Regions from separate parts of the Kitasatospora sp. NPDC101801 genome, predicted to be linked through region 3. Evidence: riboswitches for the same ligand, from Rfam matches in the RefSeq annotation. Region 3 holds a riboswitch; each other region holds the start of a gene.

Region 1 (2,195 bases), on a different contig from region 3:
GAGGCCGAGGTCCAGGGCTGCGCCTCGAAGCCGGTCGCGGACTGCAGGTCGTGCCAGCGGTCGCTCCAGCCGTCGATCGCGGTCGGGGCGATGAACTGGTAGGTCGCGAAGCCGAGCGCCCACGGCAGCAGCATCAGCCAGCGGGCCGGGGCGTCCTCGGCCAGGTTCCAACCGCGCCGGCCGGAGCCGAGGAAGTAGTCGGCCGCCAGCACCGCGAACATCGGCACGAAGACCGAGCCGATCAGGCCGAGGAAGGCGTAGTACGAGGCGGTGAACTCGTCGGTGAGCAGCGCCAGTACGGTCACCAGCGCGCCGATCCCACCGGTCAGCAGCCGGCGGTCGACCTTCGGCAGCAGGTTCTGGATCGACATCGCGGTCGAGTACACGTTGGCGAAGGACTGGTCGGTCTCCCGGACCACCAGCACCAGCAGGAAGGCCCAGCCCGCGGCCACCCCGGTGAACGAGGAGAAGATCCGGCTCGGGTCGCCGTCGGACTGCAGCAGTGCCACCACGCCCAGCAGGTAGCACCAGACCTGGGCCAGCGTGTAGCCGGAGAAGGTGGCCCAGAACGCCGCACCGGCGGTGCGGGCGTGCCGGGTGTAGTCGGCGGCCAGCGGCACGAAGGAGATCGAGACCGCGATGATCGCGTCGGTCGCGGAGAGGAAGCCGGTCCAGTTGCCCGCACCGGGGTTCGGCACGCCCTGGCGGACCAGCTGGACGGTGAAGTAGACCATCGCGATGCCGACGGCGATCGTCACGTACTTGCGCAGCACGGCGATCGCGCCGAGCGGCCAGATGGTCAGCGCGGTGGTCAGCAGGCCGGCCAGCACCACGAACAGCCAGCGCCAGCCCTGCGAGCCGGTCACCTCCTGGGCGCCCATCGCGATCACCAGCAGCTCGTACACGCCCCAGCCGATGCACTGGGCGATGTTCAGCACGGTCGGCACGTAGGACAGCCGGGTGCCGAACAGGCCGCGCAGCACCGTCATCGCGGGCGCGCCCGTCCGGGCGCCGATCAGGGCGGTCACCCCGAGCATCGCGGTGCCGATCACGGTGCCCACCACGGTGGCGGTGATCGCGGCGACCAGCGAGAGCTCGGAGCCCTTGGCGCCGATCACGGTGGCCGCGCTGGTGAAGCCGATCAGGCTGACCCCGAGGTTGGCCCAGAGCGAGAACAGCGCCCGGAAGTCGAGGGTGCGAGGAGGTGCGGTGTCCAGGACGAGCGGCGCCTCGGCGCGCGCGGACGGTTCCTGGACAGGGGCAGGCGAAACAGCCGTCATGGCCGATGCTCCCTACGCCGGCATTACCCGGACAGGTTCGAGCGGTCTGCGCTCCCTCGCCGTAGTGCCAGCACCTGCATGGCGTACGGTCGTTCCGCGCACTCTCAGCCTGGACGGTCCAAGCTCCCGCGTGTCAGTTTGGAGCGCCAGGCTAGCGGCCGGGCGGCCGAACACCAAGGCGGGCGGGTGGCCGTCCGGATCGCGGGACGAAGCGGACCCCCGGGGGATCGTGTCGGGAACGGGTAAGGATTCTTAAGAGTTCTTCACCGGGCCCCATACGACAACCGAATCACGCATACGAAAAACTGTGGACCAAGGTTCTGTCAGCTATGGAGGTCGTCCGTGAGCACCGAGCACGCGAGTGGGTCCACCGGGCCCGAGGAGGAGCGCACCTCCACGGGCCAGGGGGTGGTGAGTCCGGCTGAGAGCGTGTCGGCCGATGTCCCCGCTGCTCCTGCCGTCCCGGCGGCGGCCCCGCCGGCCGCCGAGCCGACGCCGACGGTCGCCTTCGGCAAGGTGACCCCGCCGCCGGCCCCGGCCGCCCCGTCCTACCTCGACGCACCGCCGCCGGTGCTGCCGCCCGCGCCGCCGGTGCCCGCGGCGCCGTCCTACCTGGACGCGCCGCCGCCGGCCGCGCCCGCGCCTGCCGCCCACCCGGAGGTGCCGCCGCCGGCTCAGGCCGGCAACCCGTACGCCGCTCCGGTGGCCCCGGCTGCTCCGGCCGCGTTGGCCGCCGAGCTGCCGCCGGTGCAGTCGGCCCAGCCGACCCAGCCGGCCCACCCGGCCGCCGAGCCACCGCATCACCCGTTCGGCGCGGGCACCCCGCTGGGCAGCTGGGGCACCCCGCCCGGTGGCCTCGACGGTCCGGGCGGCCCCGGCCTGCCGGGCCAGCCGTTCGGCTCGGGTGCCGCCCCG
Region 2 (2,195 bases), on a different contig from region 3:
GTGCCCCACCAGGCGATCATCGCGGCGCCGATGCCCGAGGTGATGTGGTCGTAGCCGGGCGCGACGTCGGTGGTGAGCGGGCCGAGGGTGTAGAACGGCGCCTCGTCGCAGATCTCCTTCTGGAGATCCATGTTCTCCTTGATCTTGTTCATCGCGACGTGGCCGGGGCCCTCGATCATCACCTGGACATCGTGCGCCCGGGCGATCCGGCCGAGCTCGCCGAGCGTCCTCAGCTCGGCGAACTGCGCCTCGTCGTTGGCGTCCGCGGTCGAGCCGGGGCGCAGGCCGTCACCGAGCGAGAAGGTGACGTCGTAGGCCGCGAGGATGTCACAGAGTTCCTCGAAGTTGGTGTAGAGGAAGTTCTCCTGATGGTGCGCCAGGCACCAGGCCGCCATGATCGAGCCGCCGCGCGAGACGATGCCGGTCTTCCGGCGCGCGGTCATCGGGACGTACCGCAGCAGCACGCCGGCGTGCACGGTCATGTAGTCGACGCCCTGCTCGCACTGCTCGATGATGGTGTCGCGGTAGACCTCCCAGCTCAGCTCCTCGGCCCTGCCGTCCACCTTCTCCAGCGCCTGGTAGAGCGGCACCGTGCCGATCGGCACGGGGGAGTTGCGCAGGATCCACTCGCGGGTGGTGTGGATGTTGCGGCCGGTGGAGAGGTCCATCACGGTGTCGGCGCCCCAGCGGGTCGCCCAGGTCATCTTCTCCACCTCCTCCTCGATCGAGGAGGTGACGGCGGAGTTGCCGATGTTGGCGTTGATCTTCACCAGGAAGTTGGTGCCGATGACGGCCGGCTCGACCTCGGGGTGGTTCACGTTCAGCGGGATGACGGCCCGGCCGATCGCCACCTCGTTGCGGACGAACTCGGCGTCCAGGCCCTCCCGGAGGGCGATGAACTCCATCTCCGGCGTGACGATCCCGCGCTTCGCGTAGGCGAGCTGGGTCACCGGCACTCCGTCACGTCCGCGCAGCGGGCGGCGCGGACGGCCGGGGAAGACCGCGTCCAGGTTGCGCAGGTTCCCGCCGCGCGGGGAGGTGTGCTTGATCCCGTCGTCCTCGGGCCGGGCCTCCCGGCCGTCGTACTCCTCGACGTCCCCGCGCTGGCGGATCCACGGGTCGCGCAGCGCGGGCAGCCCGCGCCGGACGTCGGGCTGGTAGGCCGGGTCGGTGTACGGACCCGAAGTGTCGTACAGCGGAACGGACTTGCCGTTGGTCAGCTGCACCTCGCGGTACGGCACCCGGAGGTCGGGCCGGGAGCCCTCGCGGTACGCCTTGCGCCAGGCGGGGGTCGGGTAGCCGGTGGTCGCGCTGGTCACGCCGCTCGGGGCAGACTTCTGCTGTGCGTCGAACGTGGTCATGAGACCTCTATCTCCCTACGCCGGCATTACCCGGTCAGGTTCCTGCGGTCGGCGCAGCGGCCGGCACCTGACGTGCCGTTCAGCGCCCTCTCAGCCCGGTGCTCCGAGCTCCCGTGTCCACAGGCGGATTTGCCTGCAACAAACGTTCAACACCGTAGCGGTCCGCCCCCGGCTGGTCCAGGGCGGCTCCCCCGCGACGGCCGGAACGCGGACGGGCCCGGCACCCCCGCGAGGGGTACCGGGCCCGGCGTCCGTGCGCCGCGGGTCAGCTCTTGGCGGCCTTCTTCACGAGGATCACCACACCGGCCGCGACGGCCACCAGGACCAGGGCCTTGACCAGGAAGGCGATCAGCGAGGTGACCGCGCCGATCACGAACCAGATCAGGTTCCAGGCGAGGATCAGCACCACGATCGGGACGACGATGTTGCGCACCCACGAGGGCAGCGACTTCCAGAGCTCAGCCATGTCCGTTCCTTCTCTCCCCTCGGGCCGGTGACGGCTGTTCCGTCGCGTCCCGCTTGCTTCGATACTTCGACGGTACAGGGCACCGGTCCGGCTTCCGAGGGGTTCCAGCCCGGAGAGAACCCGGAGATCACCCCGAGACCGCGGGGAGGGTCGACCCCGGGGTCGGGGGTGCCCGGACGGTCCGTCGGGCGGCAGGTCAGACCGGCCAGACCTCGCGCCGCCAGGCGGCGTCCCAGAACATCCACTCGTAGCGCGAGGTGGTGGTGAAGTGCTCGATCACCCGGCGGCGTTCGGCCGGGGCGAGCTGCTCGCCGAGCCGGTCGGTCAGTGCGAGCACCCGGCGCACCACGGCCTGGAAGGTCTCGTCC
Region 3 (2,195 bases):
GCCCGCGCCGGTCTCCACCAGCGGCAGCTCGGTCAGCCCGGGGACCAGCTCGTGCGCGTCCCGGAGCAGCTCGTAGACACCGCCCGCCGTGACGGTGGTGTCGTACCCCTGCTCCTCGCTGGTCGCGCCGATCACCAGCTCGCCGTCGGCCCGCGGCACCAGGTAGATGTGCTGCCCGCGCACCACGGCCCGGACGTTGCGGGACAGGAACGGCGCGTACCGCTCCGGGATCCGCAGCCGCAGCACCTGCCCCTTCACCGGACGGACCGGCGGCAGCACCCCGGCGGGCAGCCCGGGTAGCAGGTGGCTCTGCGGGCCCGCCGCCAGCACCAGCTGAGCGGCCGTCAGTTCGCCGCCGGTGCTCAGCCGGACGCCGGTGGCCCGGTCCTCCTTGACCAGTAGCTCGGTGACCGAGGCCCGCTGCAGCGTGACGCCGGAGCGTTCGCAGGCCAGCACCAGGGCGGCGGCCAGCCGTCGGCCGTCCACCTGGTGGTCGCCGGTCACGTGCAGGCCGCCCCGGACGCCCGGGGCCAGCATCGGTTCGAGCCGTCGGCACTCCCGGCCGGTCAGCCAGTGCGACTCCAGGCCCAGCCGCTGCTGGAACGCGTGCAGCTCGCGCAGCTCGGCCCGGTCGTCGGAGTCCAGCGCGACGGCCAGCGTGCCGGTCTCGCGGTAGCCGGTGTCCAGCTCGGTCAGGTCGGCCAGCTCGGCGACGAAGTCGCGGTAGCGGTCGTTGGAGGCCATCCCCAGCCGGAGCAGCGGTTCCTCGCCGTACTGCAGCTCGGTGACCGGGGCCAGCATGCCGGCCGCGACCTGGGCCGCGCCCCGCCCGTGCTCCGGGTCGACCACGGTGACCCGGAGTCCGCGCTGCGCGGCCCGCCAGGCGACCGCCAGGCCGATGATGCCGCCGCCGATGACCAGCACGTCGCTCTCGGTGCGTGTCACAGTACTTCGCTCTCCCTTCGCCGGAATGACCCGGATCAGGTTCGGACGGTCGCAGGCCGCCGCAGCCCGCCTCTCAGCCCGGTGCACCGGGCTCCCGTGTAACGCCACCCACCATATCCCCGGCCCCGGGCAGCCCGGCGGCCAGTGTTCGACGGGCGGACGACTGTGGTGGGTAGGGTGACCGACGTGGCAGAGCTGACGGGTGGACAGGCGGTCGTGGTCGGCAGCGGCATGGCGGGCGCGCAGAGCGCGCTGGCCCTGCGGCAGGGGGGCTGGACCGGGCCCGTCACCCTGCTCGGCGCGGAGCGGGAGCTGCCGTACGACCGGCCACCGCTCTCCAAGGACGTGCTGCTCGGGCAGCGTGACAGCACCGTGCTGGACGTCGACTGGACCGGTGTCGACCTGCTGCCGGGCCACCGCGCGACCGGCCTGGAGCCCGGCCTGCTGCACACCGACCGGGGCTCGCTGCGGTACGACGCCCTGGTGATCGCGACCGGTGCCAAGCCGGTCACCCTCCCCGGCGCCCGGACCCTGCGCACCCTGGACGACGCGCTGACGCTGCGGGCGAGCCTGCGGCCGGGGCGGCACCTGGTGCTGGTCGGCGCGGGCTGGATCGGCGCCGAGACCGCCACGGCGGCCCGGCGGCTCGGCTGCGAGGTGACGGTGGTCGAGGCCGCCGCGACGCCGCTGGCCGGGGCGCTGCCCGCCGAGCTCGGCGGGCTGATGACGCAGTGGTACGCCGACGCCGGGGTCGAACTGCGCTGCGGGGTCGGGGTGGCGGCGGTCGAGCCGGGCGCGGTGCTGCTGGCCGACGGCACCGAGCTGGCCGCCGACGAGGTGGTGGTCGGCATCGGTGCCCGCCCCGCCACCGGCTGGCTGGCCGGTTCGCCGGTGGAGCTGGACCGGGCCGGGGCGATCCTGACGGACGATCGGCTGCGCACCTCGCTGCCCGGGGTCTGGGCGGCCGGCGACTGCATCGCGTACCCGTCCGCCCGGCTGGGTACCCGGGTGAACGTCCAGCACTGGGACCACGCGCTGCAGTCCGGCCGGGCGGTGGCCGCCGGGGTGCTCGGGGCGGGCACGCCGTACGACCCGGTGCCGTACTTCTGGTCGGAGCAGTTCGGACGGATGGTGCAGTACGCCGGGCGGCACGCGCCCGGTGACCGGATGCTCTGGCGCGGCTCGGCCGGGGACCCGGCCTGGACGGTGCTCTGGCTCCGGGACGGGCGGCTGACCGGGCTGCTCTCGGT

What was found. A riboswitch is a leader RNA that binds a small molecule or an ion and turns the genes downstream of it on or off. The one in region 3 is predicted to bind thiamine pyrophosphate.
Region 1: another riboswitch for thiamine pyrophosphate. It lies ahead of ACIRPK_RS14265 (purine-cytosine permease family protein); the one in region 3 lies ahead of thiO (glycine oxidase ThiO).
Region 2: another riboswitch for thiamine pyrophosphate. It lies ahead of thiC (phosphomethylpyrimidine synthase ThiC); the one in region 3 lies ahead of thiO (glycine oxidase ThiO).

Annotation. Positions count from the first base shown of each region.
Region 1 is NZ_JBIWML010000009.1:128,808-131,002, forward strand. It holds gene ACIRPK_RS14265 (purine-cytosine permease family protein) at 1-1,280, opposite strand, end outside; TPP riboswitch at 1,273-1,420, opposite strand; gene ACIRPK_RS14270 (S1C family serine protease) at 1,623-2,195, shown strand, end outside.
Region 2 is NZ_JBIWML010000015.1:32,573-34,767, forward strand. It holds gene thiC (phosphomethylpyrimidine synthase ThiC) at 1-1,361, opposite strand, end outside; TPP riboswitch at 1,357-1,486, opposite strand; gene ACIRPK_RS18755 (DUF5326 family protein) at 1,627-1,827, opposite strand; gene tenA (thiaminase II) at 2,024-2,195, opposite strand, start outside.
Region 3 is NZ_JBIWML010000011.1:68,128-70,322, reverse strand. It holds gene thiO (glycine oxidase ThiO) at 1-945, opposite strand, end outside; TPP riboswitch at 941-1,054, opposite strand; gene ACIRPK_RS15720 (NAD(P)/FAD-dependent oxidoreductase) at 1,123-2,195, shown strand, end outside.